Regions from separate parts of the Shewanella rhizosphaerae genome, predicted to be linked through region 2. Evidence: riboswitches for the same ligand, from Rfam matches in the RefSeq annotation. Region 2 holds a riboswitch; the other holds the start of a gene.
The links. Region 2 has a riboswitch for lysine ahead of K0I63_RS13380 (Na+/H+ antiporter NhaC family protein). Riboswitches for the same ligand answer to the same signal wherever they lie in the genome.
Positions count from the first base shown of each region.

Region 1: linked by a shared signal. The riboswitch ahead of lysC (lysine-sensitive aspartokinase 3) and the one ahead of K0I63_RS13380 (Na+/H+ antiporter NhaC family protein) in region 2 are both predicted to bind lysine.

Region 1 covers NZ_CP080420.1:889,745-897,805, forward strand. The annotation lists gene K0I63_RS04020 (TetR/AcrR family transcriptional regulator) at 13-570, opposite strand; gene K0I63_RS04025 (dihydrofolate reductase family protein) at 670-1,206, shown strand; gene arcA (two-component system response regulator ArcA) at 1,694-2,413, opposite strand; gene K0I63_RS04035 (DUF3293 domain-containing protein) at 2,991-3,422, shown strand; lysine riboswitch at 3,526-3,702, shown strand; gene lysC (lysine-sensitive aspartokinase 3) at 3,832-5,190, shown strand; gene K0I63_RS04045 (succinylglutamate desuccinylase/aspartoacylase family protein) at 5,187-6,293, shown strand; gene K0I63_RS04050 (S8 family serine peptidase) at 6,413-8,061, opposite strand, start outside.
Region 2 covers NZ_CP080420.1:3,046,204-3,054,264, reverse strand. The annotation lists gene K0I63_RS13400 (amidohydrolase family protein) at 1-2,353, opposite strand, end outside; gene K0I63_RS13395 (H-NS histone family protein) at 2,708-3,100, opposite strand; gene K0I63_RS13390 (electron transfer flavoprotein subunit beta/FixA family protein) at 3,413-4,162, shown strand; gene K0I63_RS13385 (electron transfer flavoprotein subunit alpha/FixB family protein) at 4,163-5,086, shown strand; lysine riboswitch at 5,235-5,451, shown strand; gene K0I63_RS13380 (Na+/H+ antiporter NhaC family protein) at 5,530-7,095, shown strand; gene K0I63_RS13375 (M3 family metallopeptidase) at 7,202-8,061, opposite strand, start outside.

The DNA of each region.
Region 1 (8,061 bases), 2.2 Mb from region 2:
GAAACTTTTAAGTCAGGTTTCTAATGATTTACAAATCAGAGTCAAAGGCCCATCCATCATTTGGGGTTTAATTAACTCTGCATCATGGCAACAACTGGCTGATAACGCGAAGCCATGTAAGTAGTCAGCGAGTAAATCTAGACTATCTTTTTCTGTTTTCTCGTCTAGTGCTAAAGGGGCGATAATATTTCTATAACGCTCGGTAAATATTTGGGCAGGACCCAGGGATGTCATCCCTAACATGATTTGTAGTAGCCCGTTGTATTGCTGCAACAATTCAATATAGCTGACACATAAACGCCTTAATTCGCCTTGCCAATCAGGGTCTGCTTGAGGTTGATAGACTTCGGATACGAGCGAAGAGGTAAGGGCTTCTAACAATGCATTCTTGTTTTTAAAATAGTGATAGATTGCCATTGGATCCACGTTTAATTCTGTTGCCAATGAGCGGATACTCGGTGTTTTACTATCTCTTTTCATCAAAGACTTAGCTGCTTCTAGTATGCTTTGCGCACTTAACTGCGACTGTTTTCCATTAGGGCGTCCACGTTTCTTTTCATTGACACTCATTTGAGCTCCCGATAAACTTACTATTATTTCTACGGCGTAGAAATTATTTTAAACCATATTTTAGCTTGGCTCAATCACCATAAACTTGACGAGGTGCTCATGGCAAACATCGTATTCATTGCAACCAGTTTAGATGGATATATCGCAGATAAGCGAGGCAAACTCGACTGGCTACATTCAGTTCCTAATCCAAACAATATTGATACGGGATTTGTCGCTTTGATGGAGAGAGTTGACGGCTTAGTAATGGGGCGGAATACCTTAGATATGGTGCTGAGTTTTGATTGTGACTGGCCTTATAGTAAGCCGGTGTTTGTGTTGAGTAACACTATGACCGAAGTTCCTCAAGGTTATGAAGATAAAGTTTTTTTAGTTAAAGGGAAGCTAGTTGATATTATCGCTGACTTGAATGCGAAGGGATTCAATGAGCTATACATTGACGGTGGAGTGACGATTCAAAATTTCCTTAAAGAAGATCTGATCGATGAAATGGTGATTACTCGTTTTCCTATTTTACTTGGTGGTGGAGTCCCCCTATTTGGTGAACTTGAAAGCCCACTAAGTTTTAACGTGATTAAGAGTGAAGTGGTATTAGATTCTTTGACCCAAACCACTTATCACCGAAAGAGAGCATAGAGACTTTCTTGTCGGAGAGTCGTGAATGTTCGAAAGGCCGACTCGATACTCAGGTATCGTTTTGGTTAGGTCTAAATCCTTCCCTAGGATTCTAGACATTCCCCATTTCCCTGTGGGTCAGGGAGGAAATGCCTTGAAATGTCGGGAACATTTCAAGGCCCTGGCCACCGGGGATAACTCTCCATAAACAGAGACAAATCCATGTACAAATACCAAGTCTTTCCATCCATGGGCTTTGGCATAAGTGTTCTAGACACAAATCGCCTCTTAGCCCATCCATGGGCTCCGGGGATAAGTATATCCCTATACAAATCCCCTCTATGGCCTTCTGACCTCCATGGAAGGAGGAAATGCCTTGAAATGTCTGGAACATTTCAGGCCCTGGCCACCGGGAATAATTCTCCATAAACAGAAAATCCATGTACAAAAAAGCCAGTCGTTAGACTGGCTTTTTAATCGAATCACATTTGCGCTAGCTGGATGTGATTTATGCTTCTTCTAAGTTACCGCAGAAACGATAGCCTTCGCCGTGGATGGTGGCGATGATTTCTGGCGTATCTGGCAAGCTTTCGAAGTGTTTACGGATGCGACGAATGGTCACGTCCACGGTACGGTCGTGTGGCTTAAGCTCACGGCCTGTCATCTTCATCAGCAGGTCGGCACGGGTCAGGATCTTGCCTGGGTTCTCAACGAAGTGCAGCATGGCGCGGAACTCACTGCGGGGCAGCTTGTACGACTCGCCTTGTGGGCTTACCAGTGAACGGCTGTTGATCTCTAGGCTCCAACCGTTGAAGCGGTAGAATTCTACGGCACTCTTTTCTTCGGTTTCGCCGCCAGTGCTGTTGACGCGAGTCAGCAGGTTGCGTGCACGGATAGTCAGTTCGCGTGGGTTAAATGGCTTGGTGATATAGTCATCGGCACCAATTTCCAGACCCAAGATCTTGTCAACTTCGTTGTCACGGCCGGTAAGGAAGATAAGGCCGATGTTATTGATTTCACGAAGTTCACGCGCAAGCAGCAGACCATTCTTACCTGGTAGGTTGATATCCATAACCACAAGATTGATCTTGTTTTCCTGCATGGCTTTATGCATCTCTGCGCCGTCATTGGCTTCAGTTACCACATATCCTTCAGCCTCGAAAATACTTCTTAGCGTGTTCCGGGTAACGGCTTCATCTTCAACGATCAGAATGTGCGGGTTTTGCATATTTATTTACCTAATATTTGTTTAAAACTGTTCTAACCATGAGCGCTAGTTGGTGCTGCTGCGCCCTATCTGTCTTCGCGACAATTACCGAACTCACGTAGTGCTTTTATCAAACCCAATTGGTACAGCAACACACTTCATGATTAGTAAAGTATACGTATCTCTTTCAAAAGACACGCGAACTGTTACTCACTTCGATTAACAATAGTTGGGAATAGTTCCGTTAACTATGTAATATTTTCAAGTTTAAATGCTAAATCAGCCTAAGCTCACATTTTATACAGGAAATTGACTAACTTTTGATGACCTTGTCGTCGACAAGATGTAACAAAAAGTATTTCATCGTGAGATGAGTGGAAGTGAATCAACGAACTTATTGTACTCGTTTTAGTCATTTGTTAACAAATGAAATGTTAACAAAATTCCTTTGAGATTTGATGTAAATCACATTTGTGTTCATAAGGTCATGATTTTAATGGTATTAATAAAATTTAATAAAGTGACCTGTCTCACACCTCTAGGAAGGCGGAGGAATTTTGCTATAATCGACGGAATCTAATTTAGGAATATTTTAGTGATGAGTACAGCAAGAGAACACCTTTGGCAATGCTATCAGCAAACGCAGTTCTTACTTACACAACCTTTCTCCCCTTCGTTATCATTTGCAATCATTACCGCTCATAATCCTAAAGGCCAACACCTTTCTCCCTCGCAAAACCGTCTCCTCGACAAACAGCTTCAACGTCATATTCAACGTCTTCAATATCCTTATCGTGCTCTGATTGGCGCCTCCAGTGACAGAGGTCATATGGAGAAGAGCTGGGCCGTGTCTATCGATAAGGCCGCAGCCGTAGCTCTTGGCAAGGTGTTTAATCAAAACGCCATCTATTTTGTCGATGAGGACGAGCTGCAACTGGTGCCTTGTCTGGTGGAGTATGACGAGCTCACCCTGGGCAAGTTTTCTGCCCGGGTCTGTCTGGTCAGCGAGCTGCCCGACATCAGCCGCTAGCAGGCGGGGGAACTTGAGAGGCTTTCATCAAGACAGGCTAAAATATCGTTGACTTTTTATTCTGTTATTTGATAGTTTTCTTGCATCCTAACCTTAAGGTTAGTGATACAGAAGAGGAGCGTTAACTAGGTAGTAAGCCCGAGGAGTCCAAACTCCGTTGACGGTTTATGAGGGAGATTAACGCCGAGGTAAAGAGATGTTTGGTTTCATCTGTTTATCGGTCGACTGGGCTGAATCCCACCGATTGTCACCTGTTTTTTGGTGGAGAGCTTCTGGTGGCAATCGCTGTTTCCCGTCTTGGGGTGCGTCATCTTTGCACCAGGCTCTTCGAACGAAGTAAGTTCGGAGCGTATTCAATGTTATCTATTTTTTTTGTGTCATCGTCAGCTACTTGGGTTGAGGTGCGCTAATGTCTATTGTTGTTGCTAAGTTTGGTGGAACCTCTGTCGCCGATTATGAGGCGATGAACCGCTGCGCCGATATCGTATTGGCCAATCCTGAAACCCGCGTGGTGGTCGTCAGCGCCTCGAGCGGTGTGACCAATCTGCTGGTGGAGCTAACTCAGGATAATGTGGACTTTGAGCGTCGTCAGCAGCTGCTCAAGGCGATCGCCTCGATTCAATATAAGATCCTCGACGAGTTGGGTCAGCCCCATGATGTGGCCGCTCGCCTCGATGCCATCTTAAGTAAGATTGCCAGCCTGAGTGAGTCGCTCTCCCAAAACCGTAATAAGGCGACTACAGACGAACTGCTTGCCCAGGGTGAGCAGTGCTCATCTGTCTTGTTTGCTGCCGTGCTGAGAGAGAAGGGCGAGCGGGCGAGCGCCTTCGATGTGCGTCAGGTGATGCGCACCGACAGTCATTTCGGTCGCGCCGAGCCGCAGATAGAAGCGCTTAAGCAGCTTTGCACTGAGCATCTGTTGCCCCTGCTTAGTGAGCAACGAATCGTGACCCAAGGTTTTATCGGCGCCGATGAACAGGGAGCCACCACCACGTTAGGCCGTGGGGGCAGCGACTACTCTGCTGCCCTACTTGCCGAGGCGCTGGATGCGTCTGCGGTTGAGATCTGGACAGATGTGCCGGGTATCTTCACGACAGATCCACGCCTTGCACCGAATGCGCGTCCTATCCCTGAGATCAGTTTCAACGAGGCGGCCGAGATGGCCACCTTTGGTGCCAAGGTGCTGCACCCGGCAACCATTTTGCCGGCGGTCAGACACAAGATTCAGGTGTTTGTCGGTTCCAGCAAGGCGCCTGAGCTCGGTGGCACCTGGATTCGTCATCAGGTGAACGACGAGCCTATCTATCGCGCCGTGGCGGTGCGACGTGACCAGACTCTACTTAATCTGCATAGCCTACAGATGCTGCACGCCCAAGGCTTCCTGGCCGAGACCTTTGCCACCCTGGCGCGCCACAAGATCAGTGTGGACTTAATCACCACCTCAGAGGTGAACGTCTCTCTGACGCTAGATAAGACGGGCTCAGATTCGGCCGGAAACAGCCTGCTGAGCGAGGCCTTGTTGCAGGAGCTGTCGCAGCATTGCCGGGTGCGGGTAGAAGATGGCCTGGCGCTGGTGGCGATAGTGGGCAATAAGATTGCCACCACGTCGGGTGTGTGTCGCCGCGTGTTCGAGGTGTTAGAGCCCCACAATGTGCGCATGATCTGTCAGGGCGCCAGCCCACACAACTTATGTGTCCTGGTGGCCGAGTCTGAGGCGGCTCAGGTCGTCAGCGCCCTGCATCAAAACTTGTTCGAAGGGTCGCTATGAAGCCGGGTCGTTCCACGCTAAAGATTGGCGAGCTCGCCACAGGCCAAGATCTCGAGCTGAACCTATTTGAGTTTGCCCCAGTGGTGCAGACAGGGCCGAGTGTCTACATACAGGCCAACGTCCACGGCGCCGAGGTGCAGGGCAATGCGGTGATTTATCAGCTGATGCAGGCGCTCGAAGGCTGCGAGCTGCGCGGCAAGATCACCCTGGTGCCTCTGGCCAATCCGTTGGGGATCAATCAGAAGAGTGGCGAGTTTACCCTGGGCCGGTTCGACCCCATAACAGGGGTAAACTGGAACCGCGAATATCTCGATCATAAGCTGGATATTGCTAGCTGGTATCAGGGCCATAAACACCTGAACGATGCCGAGCTGATCGCCCATTTCAGGGCCTTGCTGGTCGAGCGTTGCTATAGCCGTCTGCATGAGCCCTGGGGGATCACCACGGGCCATCGTCTGGCGGTGAGCCTGCAGCAGATGGGCCATGAGGCGGATATAGTGCTGGATCTGCATACTGGCCCTAAGTCGTGTAAGCATCTCTATTGCCCCGAGTATGATAAAGACGCTGCCAAGTATTTCTCTATTCCCTACACCCTGTTGATCCCCAACGAGTTTGGCGGTGCCATGGATGAGTCTATCTTCTGTCCCTGGTGGCAGCTGAGTGAATACCTGGCCACTCAGGGGCGCGAGATTGAGGTGCCCGTATCGGCCTTTACTCTGGAGCTTGGCAGTCAGGAGAATGTCGACCTGGCCGATGCCCTGGTGGATGTCGAAGGGATCATGGCCTATCTCAGCAAGCGCGGCGTAATAAGTGAGCGGGTTGAGCCAGCTGAGATGCCACGCTACGCCTGTTACCTGAAAGACTATAAGAAGTATCATGCGCCGCAAGGCGGCTTGGTGGAGTATAAGGCGAAGGTTGGGCAGCCGCTTGTGGCTGGAGAACCGCTCGCCAACATCTTGCGTGTCGACAGATATGGCGAGGAGGATGCGATAGTGCCTCTGAGTCTGCCGGTGGACTGTGTGCCCGTACTACATTTTGCCTCGGCGTCTGTGTATCAAGGCACAGAGCTCTATAAGGTGATGACAAAGGTATTTGCGCTTTAGGTTTGGCTTTTAGCCTGGTGGATTTGTACTTCATCGTTCAGTGCTTGGTTTAGTCGCCTTTCGCGTTATCAATAAAAAAGGGAGCCAAGTGGCTCCCTTTTTCTGTTCAAGCTATCTGCTTACTTGCGACGACGTAGCGCGGCAAATGGTAGCATCAGCAGAGCGAACCAACCCAGTGAACCACCACCTGAAGATTTCTCTTCCTTGGCGTTAACTGTGATAGTCGCCGTACCCGCTTCACTCTCTAGCTCACCATCGCTGGCAACGACAGAGAAGGTCAGGGTGTTGTTACCTGCTGGAGCAGTAAACTTAATTTCTGCGCCACCGTTGTTGAAGGTAACAGGTGTACCTGCAGTCTGTGTCCAAGTGTAGGTCAGGCTGTCACCATCAACGTCTTTGCCATTGGCCTTAGCGGTTACCACGAAGCCTTCGGTACTTGTCATACCTGTAGGAGCCACGGTAGGTGCATCGTTGATGTTGTTAACCATAACATTAACAGTGGTCGCTGCGTTCAGGTTGCCTTCGGCATCCTTAGAGGTGTAAGTGAATGAGTCTTTACCGAAGAAATCATCTTCTGGTGTATAGGTAATAGAACCATCTTTCTCTAGAGTCACTTCACCGTGTGCAGGCTCGTCAACCAGTGTTGCTTCACCTAGTGCACCAGCTGGCGCAACATCGATGATGCGTTGTGCGTTAGCTGTCATGCCGTCACCAGTTACAGAGACGCGAGCTACTTTCTGGCTAACAGTGTCGTTTTCTAACACGTTTGCTTCCAAGGTCGCTTCTTCGTCAACAGAGAAGTTGTCTGTTTGACCTGGGTTGAAGCTAGTTGGCGTCGCCAGATAGTCGATCTCTACGCTGCCTGAAGAGGTCGCTTGCAGTGCAACATAATCGTCAGTAGTGACAGTGCCACCTTGTCCGTTGTAGTGGAAGGTTGTACCTACGCTACCGCTGATGTTTTCTGCACCGATAGTGACATTGCTTGGCATGTTAGGGATATCTAGGTAGTTGAACCAAATATCTTCTACGTCACCAGTTTGGATCCAAAGGCTGAAGCTGTACTTGTTGCCAGAGGCGTCAGCATATAGCTGGGCATCTTTCCACTCGACAACAATCCACTCGTTACCACCAGCAGAAACAACCTGGATACCTAGCTGTCCGCCACCCGTGTCGCCGACAGTGCCGTCGCTCAGGTCGTAGTCACTCCAGAACGGTGCCAGGATGTTGTTTGGATTCGCGCTATCTGGCAGTTCCTTGTTGTTCCAAGTACCAGATGCTGAACCGCCACCAACGATTGCGATACCGTTATCAGAGATGGTTAGCTGGGTGTAAGTTGCACCGTTGTACTTGAACTCAGGTAGGTTGAAGGTGAATGATTTCTCATCACAACCATCAGCACAAGCTGGTACATAGGCCAGGTCTAGGTCGAAGATACTTGGGCTAGCGCCAGTACCTTTGGCAGACTTAATCTGTGGCAGATCCAGTTGACCTACCCAGGTGATACGACCAAGCGCTTCATCAACTTCGAAACCGTTTTGCGTTGCGCCGTTTAGCGTAACTTCAACGTCATCGGCAGAAGTAAGTTTAGTGCCTTCTGGTGCCATAGCGGTAACAGTTACGGTGTTTTCAAATACTGTGTTGTTTACAACGGCTTTGATTGGCATATCTTCAGCAGCTGTCAGATCAGCCTTGGTTGCCATGGTAGAGATCAGTGAAGAATCACTTGATTCTTTAGCCAGGATAGCAACTGGTAGGTGAGCGTCTTGGT
Region 2 (8,061 bases):
CCTCGGCTACCGCCTCGAGTCGATAGTTTGGCTTGGGCGCTACCTGCTTGCGTTGCTGACTGCTGCGTAGGCGATCATAGTCGACCAGGGCTTTCTCGTAGGCGAGCGCCTCGTTGAAGGCCTCCTCAAACAGCGACTTTACCCCGATGCGGCTCTGGGGGAAACGGCGGTTGTAGTTGTCGCCCCAGTTGGCCTGCTTGACGTTTTCCCCCAGGGCAAACTTGATGCTGGCGGGGGCCTGTTTGAGTTTCATCGCCTCGGCGCTCTCGCCCCAGCGCATCTGGATCACCTGGGCCTGACCACCTATAGGGTTGGCGCTGCCGTGGAGGATCTGCGCCGTGGTCACCCCGCCCGCCAGAGCGCGGTAGATGGCGATATCGTCTGGGTTGATCACATCGCCGATACGCACCTCGGCGGTGACGGCGTCGGTATCTTCGTTGGTACCGCCGTTAAGGGCGATATGGGAGTGCTCGTCGATAATACCCGCGCTCAGGTGTTTACCCCTGGCATCCAGGGTTTGGTAGCCAGATGGCGTCTTGAGGGATTGGCCTATCTTTTCGATACGGCCGTCGCGGATAAGCAGATCATAGCCTTCCAGTACCCCTTGCTCGCTCGAGGTCCATAGTGTGGCATTCTTGATATGCAGGCGCTCAGCATTGGGCTGCTTAGCGATGCCATAGGCGGTGTTGGGTTTGGTCAGCTTAGAGATAAGTTCTGGGGCTGGTGACTCGCTCTCTTTATCTTCTGGGGCTGTTTCTTTTGCTATCACCACACCAGCTATGGGGTGTTGGCGATTGCCCTTATCCAGCATGCGGCCGTGAATACCCTGGGTGTCGAACCAGAGGGTGAAACGGCTGATGCCAGGGTAACCCGCCTCGCCGAGATCGGCGTTGAAGGTGAGACGCTCCTTGGCATACTTAAGATCGCTAAGTTTGATCTCCTGCTCGCCGCTGGCCAGGGTGCCGCTCAGCTTGTCGTCATCGACCAAGTCCAGATCTAGGGTGAGTTCGCCCAGGGTCAGCTGATAGCCCTGGCTTAGCCAGTGTCTGTCGCGGGGTACCTTTTGGGTCTCGCTGCCTTGCAGCCAGACGCTGACTATCTTGCCTTGGGTAAAGATGTCACCGTCGGTGACCACAAGATCTGCCATGAAGCCGGGTTTCAGCTTGCCGCTGAAGGCTGAGATGCCGGCAATTTCTGCCGCCTCTGTGGTGAGCGCCGCCAATGCCGTCTCTTGGCTCAGCCCCTGCTTGACCGCCTGTCTGAGTCTAGGCCAGAAGGCGTCGGCCTTGATGCCATGTTGGGTAAAGGCAAAGGGAATACCGGCGCTTTCCAGTGCATGAGGATTACTCGGCGCGCGTTCCCAGTGGCGTAGATGAGCCAGGCTTATCTCTCTCTCTTTATCGCCATCTTTAATATTGGGCGCAGCAGGAAAATTGAGCGGCGCAATAATGCTAAAGCCGCTGGCTTTCACCTCATCGAGTCGCGCATATTCTCGGCCACTGCCGACCAGAGTCGCCGGCAATTTAAACTCGTTTAATAAGTGAGCGGCGCGCAGTAAGTTATTTAAATTCTTGGTTTCAAATACCGTAGGGCCCTTGCTTATATCACCCAGGCGTTCGAGCGCGATATTAAACTCTATGTTCTTCTCTTGGGTGGCCGAGTCGGCTTTATCGATATTGGCCTGATACCAGTTGGCATCGGCCAGAGTTTGCCGAATAAGGGCGATACTGCCCATCAAGGAGTTGGGATAATCCTGAATCGAACTGCCTTTATCGAAGGCGAGCAGGTGGCTGGATTTTGCGCGATAAATAATGTCATTGGCTTTTAACGGCGCCAGCGAGACAGTCGCCGCCCGGCCTCTGAATATCCCATCCAACATGCCGGTTTGTACGCTGGTAAATCCATTATCTATCCATTGCTTCGCCGCTTCCTGGTCGGGATAAATATAGTTAAACCACTCTTTCTCTGCGTGCACGGCACCATTATCGGCGTTGCCACCGATACGCTTAATTTCATATACCGGGCGAGCCACTTTCTGCTGGTCATATTTAAAGTCGATACCGTAATTGGTGTAGGGATCGATAAAGCCGGGATATATCAACTTACCCGTCATGTCGATGACATAGGCATCCTCGGGTATTTTGTCGCTGGGGATAATGGCTTTAATTTTATTATCTTCAATTAACAGTGTGGCATCCTGCCTGGTTTCGCCGGGGGCGATCATCAGGGTGGCGTGGGACAGCGCTGTTAATTTTGGCGTGTTATCAGTTAATTGAGAATTCGCTATCGCGGACGGACTCGCCAAGAGACAGGCCGCCAGATTCGCGCTCACAGAGAGAAAATGGATTCGCATAGAGTTTAATTATTATTGGCTGGGATCAAAAGTAGCCCAAGATTATCCCATATCATGAACAATTTCCAAGGGCGGAACTGTATCGGTTTATGTCAAACCATAGGGCAGGTGTTATCCGAAAGGATAGGCTATTGATTGGCTAACTTTGACGGAAATAGTTGCAAGGAATAATGGCCGGAAGCATGACCTAAATGAATGACCTAAATAAGGATAGATAAAATACTCTAGAGATGGCCAAGGCAAATGAGCGACATAAAGGGCAAAACGCGCTTAATCACAAATAAAGAGTAGAAATAAAAAAGCCAACCTTGAGGTTGGCTTTTGCTTGCGACGCCCTAAGTGGGGCGTTTAGGCTTAGATAAGGAAGTCTTCGAGTGAACGACCCTTATCTAATTCATTCTTAAATACGGTTGGTGTGCGACCCTGACCCGTCCAAGTGATCGTTTCGCCATTCACTTCAATTTTATATTTTGGTGGGCGTGGAGCACGTTTTTTAGGAGCTGGCTTAGCAGCCACTGTACCTAAATCGTCAATTGATAAACCAACAGCTTCCATTTGTTGGCGAATCTCTTCTATCTTTGCATTGCGCTCGGCCATAACCGCGCTTTCTTCTTCTGCTTGCTTCTCTTTCTCGGTGATGATTTTTTCAAGCTTAACCGCTACATCTTTTAAATCTTCTACCGACAAATCTTTAACAGCAGCTTTAAAGCGACGACCATGCGTCAATATATCTAGAAATTCGCTCATATTAATTATGTCCTGCTTAAAAATAAAATAGTAAATAGGATTACAGGGCTAATAATAGAAACTAAAAAAGGTTTTATCAAACGAATTAAATGAATATTTGACGCTTTAATGTAAATTTTATTTCAGCTTCTCTATTTTCGCCCCTTTTTGACCCTTTACTTCCCCCTAAACACGCTGTTTTTGATCTGATACAAAGATGCTGATGACTTCCTGTTGACGTTAACGTCAACAGCACGTAAAGTGGCATAAGTTGGTGATAGTTTCGCTATGCACTATTTGTTATCCAGAATAAAGACGTAAGAAGGAAGCCTTATGAAAGTATTGGTGCCAGTTAAACGCGTCGTCGATGCTAATGTGAAGGTCAGGGTTAACGCTGACAATACAAATGTCGATACCGCAAATCTGAAGATGGCCATTAACCCATTTTGTGAGATTGCTGTAGAAGAAGCGGTACGTTTGAAAGAAGCAGGTATTGCGACCGAGATTGTGGTAGCAACCATAGGGCCTAAGGCGTCGCAAGAGCAGCTACGCACGGCGATGGCGCTGGGCGCCGACCGCGGTATTCATGTTGAAACCGACGAAGAGCTTGCGCCGCTTTCTATTGCAAAGATCCTTAATGCGATTCAAGCCAATGAACAGGCTCAGCTGATCATGCTGGGTAAGCAATCAATCGATGGCGACAACAACCAGACTGGCCAGATGCTGGCGGCGTTGGCTGGACTGCCTCAGGCTACCTTTGCCTCTGAGGTGAAGGTTGAGGGCGAACAACTTGTGGTGACCCGTGAAATCGACGGCGGCCTGCAGACCCTTAAGATGCCACTGCCTGCGATTGTCACCACAGACCTGCGTCTGAACGAGCCTCGCTATGCCAAATTACCTAACATCATGAAGGCGAAACGTAAGCCGCTCGATACCGTGACGGTAGACAGCCTGGGCGTGACCCTGAAGCAGCACCAGAAGGTGCTCAAGGTGACACCGCCTGCCGAGCGTCAAGCGGGTATTATGGTGGCTTCTGTCGAGGAGCTGGTGGAAAAGCTAAAGAATGAAGCGAAGGTGATCTAAATGGCGATTCTAGTAATAGCAGAACATGATAATGCGACTTTAAAACTCGATACCGCCAAGGTTGTGGCTTGTGCCCAGGCTATCGGCAGCGAAGTCGATGTGCTGGTAGCCGGTCATAACTGTGGCGCCGCGGCCGAAAGCGCCAAGCAGCTTGCCGGTGTGCGTCAGGTACTGGTTGCCGATAGCGGCGTTTATGCCAATGCCATCGCCGAAAACCTGTCACAGCTGATCGTCTCAGTGGCCAGCGAGTATCAACACATCCTGGCTGCGGCTTCAAGCGTAGGTAAAGATGTGCTGCCTCGTGTGGCGGCGCTTCTGGATGTGGCGCAGCTTTCTGAAGTGGTCGAAGTGGTGAGCGAAGACACCTTCGTGCGTCCTATCTATGCCGGTAGCGCCATGGCGACGGTTCAGAGCCTTGACAACATCAAGGTGATGACGGTTCGCGCCAGCGCCTTCGATGCGGTAGCCCAGGACGGTAGCGCCTCGGTGCAGACCCTGGACAACGAATACAGCGGCGATGTTGAGTTTGTGACTCAGACCCTGTCAGTGTCAGAGCGTCCCGATCTAGGCGCCGCCTCTGTGGTGGTTTCAGGTGGCCGCGCCATGGGCAGCGCCGAGAACTTCGCGATTCTCGAGCAGTTGGCCGATAAGCTGGGCGGGGCACTGGGTGCATCGCGCGCCGCGGTTGATGCCGGTTACGTGCCAAACGATCTACAGGTGGGTCAGACGGGTAAGATTGTCGCGCCGGATCTCTATATCGCCGTGGGTATCTCGGGTGCCATCCAGCACCTTGCGGGGATGAAAGATTCTAAGGTGATCGTGGCGATCAACAAAGATCCAGAAGCGCCTATCTTCCAGGTAGCCGACTATGGTCTGGAAGCGGATCTGTTCGAGGCAGTGCCTAAGCTACTCGAACTTCTTTAATAAAATGTAAATGCTTGGTGAGCACTTTGGTGTTCATCTAAAATATAGTGTGATATAGATCACATGGAGCGGCTTTGAGGTAGCGTCCTTAAAGCCGCTTGTGTTTTTATGTGCCTCACGTTTGCCGATAGTGACATTGGCAGGCGTCCTGAGACGTAGAGGTGCATTAAATATCAGTAGTATTCGTTAGGGTGATGCCGTTAAGCGAATATGAAAGGATTTGGTGCCGAAGTGGTGGAGTTGATCAAGGCTTGCCGCTGGGGCTGTCATCGAATAGAGGCAGCACTGCCATAGTGCTTCTTATCTGGATTGATAAGTGGAAGGTATACCGAGAATGGGTATCACTATGGAGCGCTACTGATAGGACAGGTGTAATATCTCATGCTATATCCCACCAGTTCAGTTGCCCTCCATTCGTATTTTAACGAAGACAAAATTTTACAATGACAACTTTGAGTTATGCCGATTCGGCACTTTCTTTGCTGCCGCCCGTGGTAGCGATTCTGCTGGCGATCTTTACCCGCCGCGTCCTGCTCTCACTCGGTGTGGGGATCCTCCTGGGGGCACTGTTAATTGCCGATTTTTCACCGCTGGATATGGGTCAATACCTGGGACAGCAGGTGGTGGGCCTGTTTTGGGATGATGGCGCCCTAAACAGTTGGAACGTCTATCTGCTGGGCTTCTTGATTCTGCTTGGGATGATCACCGCCCTGATCACCGTCAGCGGCGCCGCCAAGGCCTTTGCCGATTGGGCGCGCCAGCATATTCGCAACAAGCGTGATGCCAAGCTACTCACCATGTTCCTGGGCTGCGTGGTCTTTATCGATGATTACTTCAATAGTCTGGTGGTGGGCAGTGTCGCCAGACCGCTCACCGACAGATACTATATCTCGCGCAGCAAACTGGCTTATCTGCTGGACTCAACCGCCGCGCCTATCTGTGTGATCTCGCCCGTCTCTAGCTGGGGCGCGTACATCATCGCGCTGATCGGCGGCATACTCACCGCCCACGGTTTCACCGACAGCGGTCATCTGAGCGTGTTTATTCAGATGATCCCGATGAACTTCTACGCCATCTTCGCCCTGGTTTTGCTGCTATGCGTCGCCTTCATGGGGCTGGATGTGGGACCCATGCGTCAGCATGAACTCAACGCCCAGAAGGGCAACCTGTATGACGAGGCCAAGGGCCTGCCGCCAGGGGCTAACAGCGACCTGCCTGAGGCCGATTCTGGCAAGATATTAGGCCTGTTCCTGCCTATTACTGTGCTGGTGTTTGCCACCATCTACTTCATGATAGGTAGTGGCGCCGACGCCCTGGCGGCAGAGAGTCTGCCCTTTAGCGTCATTGGTGCCTTCGAGAAGACAGACGTTGCCTCATCGCTCTTCTTCGGCGCCGTGGTTGGCCTGGCTGCGACCTTGGTATTGGTGGTCAGTCAGGGACTGGATAAGGCGCTTATCTTCAAAGGCGTGATTGCCGGTGCCCGCTCTATGCTGCCCGCCATCTATATTCTGCTGTTCGCCTGGACCATCGCCGGTGTGATAGGCCAGATGGAGACGGGTAAATATATGGCCAGCCTGGCGACCGGTAATATTCCGTTCGCGCTACTGCCAGCCGTACTGTTCGTGCTGGCGGGCCTGACCGCCTTCTCTACCGGCACCAGCTGGGGCACCTTCGGCATCATGCTGCCTATCGCCGCCGACATGGCCATGGGCACCCATACCAACATGATGTTGCCTATGCTGGCCTCAGTGCTGGCGGGCGCAGTGTTTGGCGATCACTGCTCGCCTATCTCGGACACCACCATCTTGTCCTCTACCGGCGCCAACTGTCACCACATAGACCATGTGCTGACTCAGCTGCCCTATGCCCTTATCGTGGCGGGGATCAGTTTGGTGGGCTATACCGTGCTGGGCTTCACCGAATCCGTAGGCGCCGGTCTGGCGGCCTGTAGTGCGCTGTTTGTGGTGAGCGTTTTGGTGCTGCGCCATAAGGCCAATCGCCCGGCTTAATTCAGCTACGCCAAATCAAGGTTCATTAGATATAAAAATGCCGCTCATAGAGCGGCATTTTTTTATGGGTGACTCCCCATTACTGGGGAGTGCGTTGAGGCAGGAATTAGTTGAGGCCACGGCGCTGAAGCAGGGCATCAGTGGTCGGTGCCTGACCACGGAAGGCCTTGTACGCTTCCATCGGCGGCACGCTGTTACCCACCTCGCGGATGGTCTTGCGATACTTCATGCCTATCTCGCGGTTGAGGCCGCCCTGGGTCTGCACATAGGCGAAAGCGTCGGCCGCCAGGATCTCGCTCCACATGTAGGCGTAGTAGCTGGCCGAATAGCCACCCGGGAAGGCGTGGGCAAAGTAGGTCGACTTGTAGCGTGGCGGCACGGCGGCGATATTGATGCCGTGTTTCTTAAGTGCCTTGGCTTCGAACTCGGCCACATCTTGCAGCGGAGTGTCGGCGCTCAGTGAGTGCCACTCGAGATCCACCAGGGCCGCCGCCATATATTCCAAGGTGTCGAAGCCTTGGTTGAAGCTGCGTGATTTCAGCAGTTTCTGTAGCAGCTCAGCGGGGATCACTTCGCCTGTCTCATAGTGCTTGGCGTAGTTGGCCAGTACCTCGGGGTGGGCGGCCCAATCTTCTTCGAAGGTCGAGGGGAACTCTACAAAGTCGCGGGAAACGGCCGTGCCCGACAGGCTAGGATAGGTCACCTTAGAGAACATGCCGTGGGTGCCATGGCCCATCTCGTGGAACATGGTGGTCACTTCGTCGTAGCTGACGAAGGTCGGCTCACCCTCTGGCGCCTTCTTGATGTTCATCACGTTGACCACTACAGGCTTCTGGTTTAGCAGCTTAGACTGGGTCACGAAGGAGCTCATCCAGGCGCCGCCGCGCTTGCCTTCGCGGGCAAAGTAGTCGGCGTAGAAGATCGCCATAGAGCTGCCGTCGGCGTCAAACATCTCGTAGGCCTTCA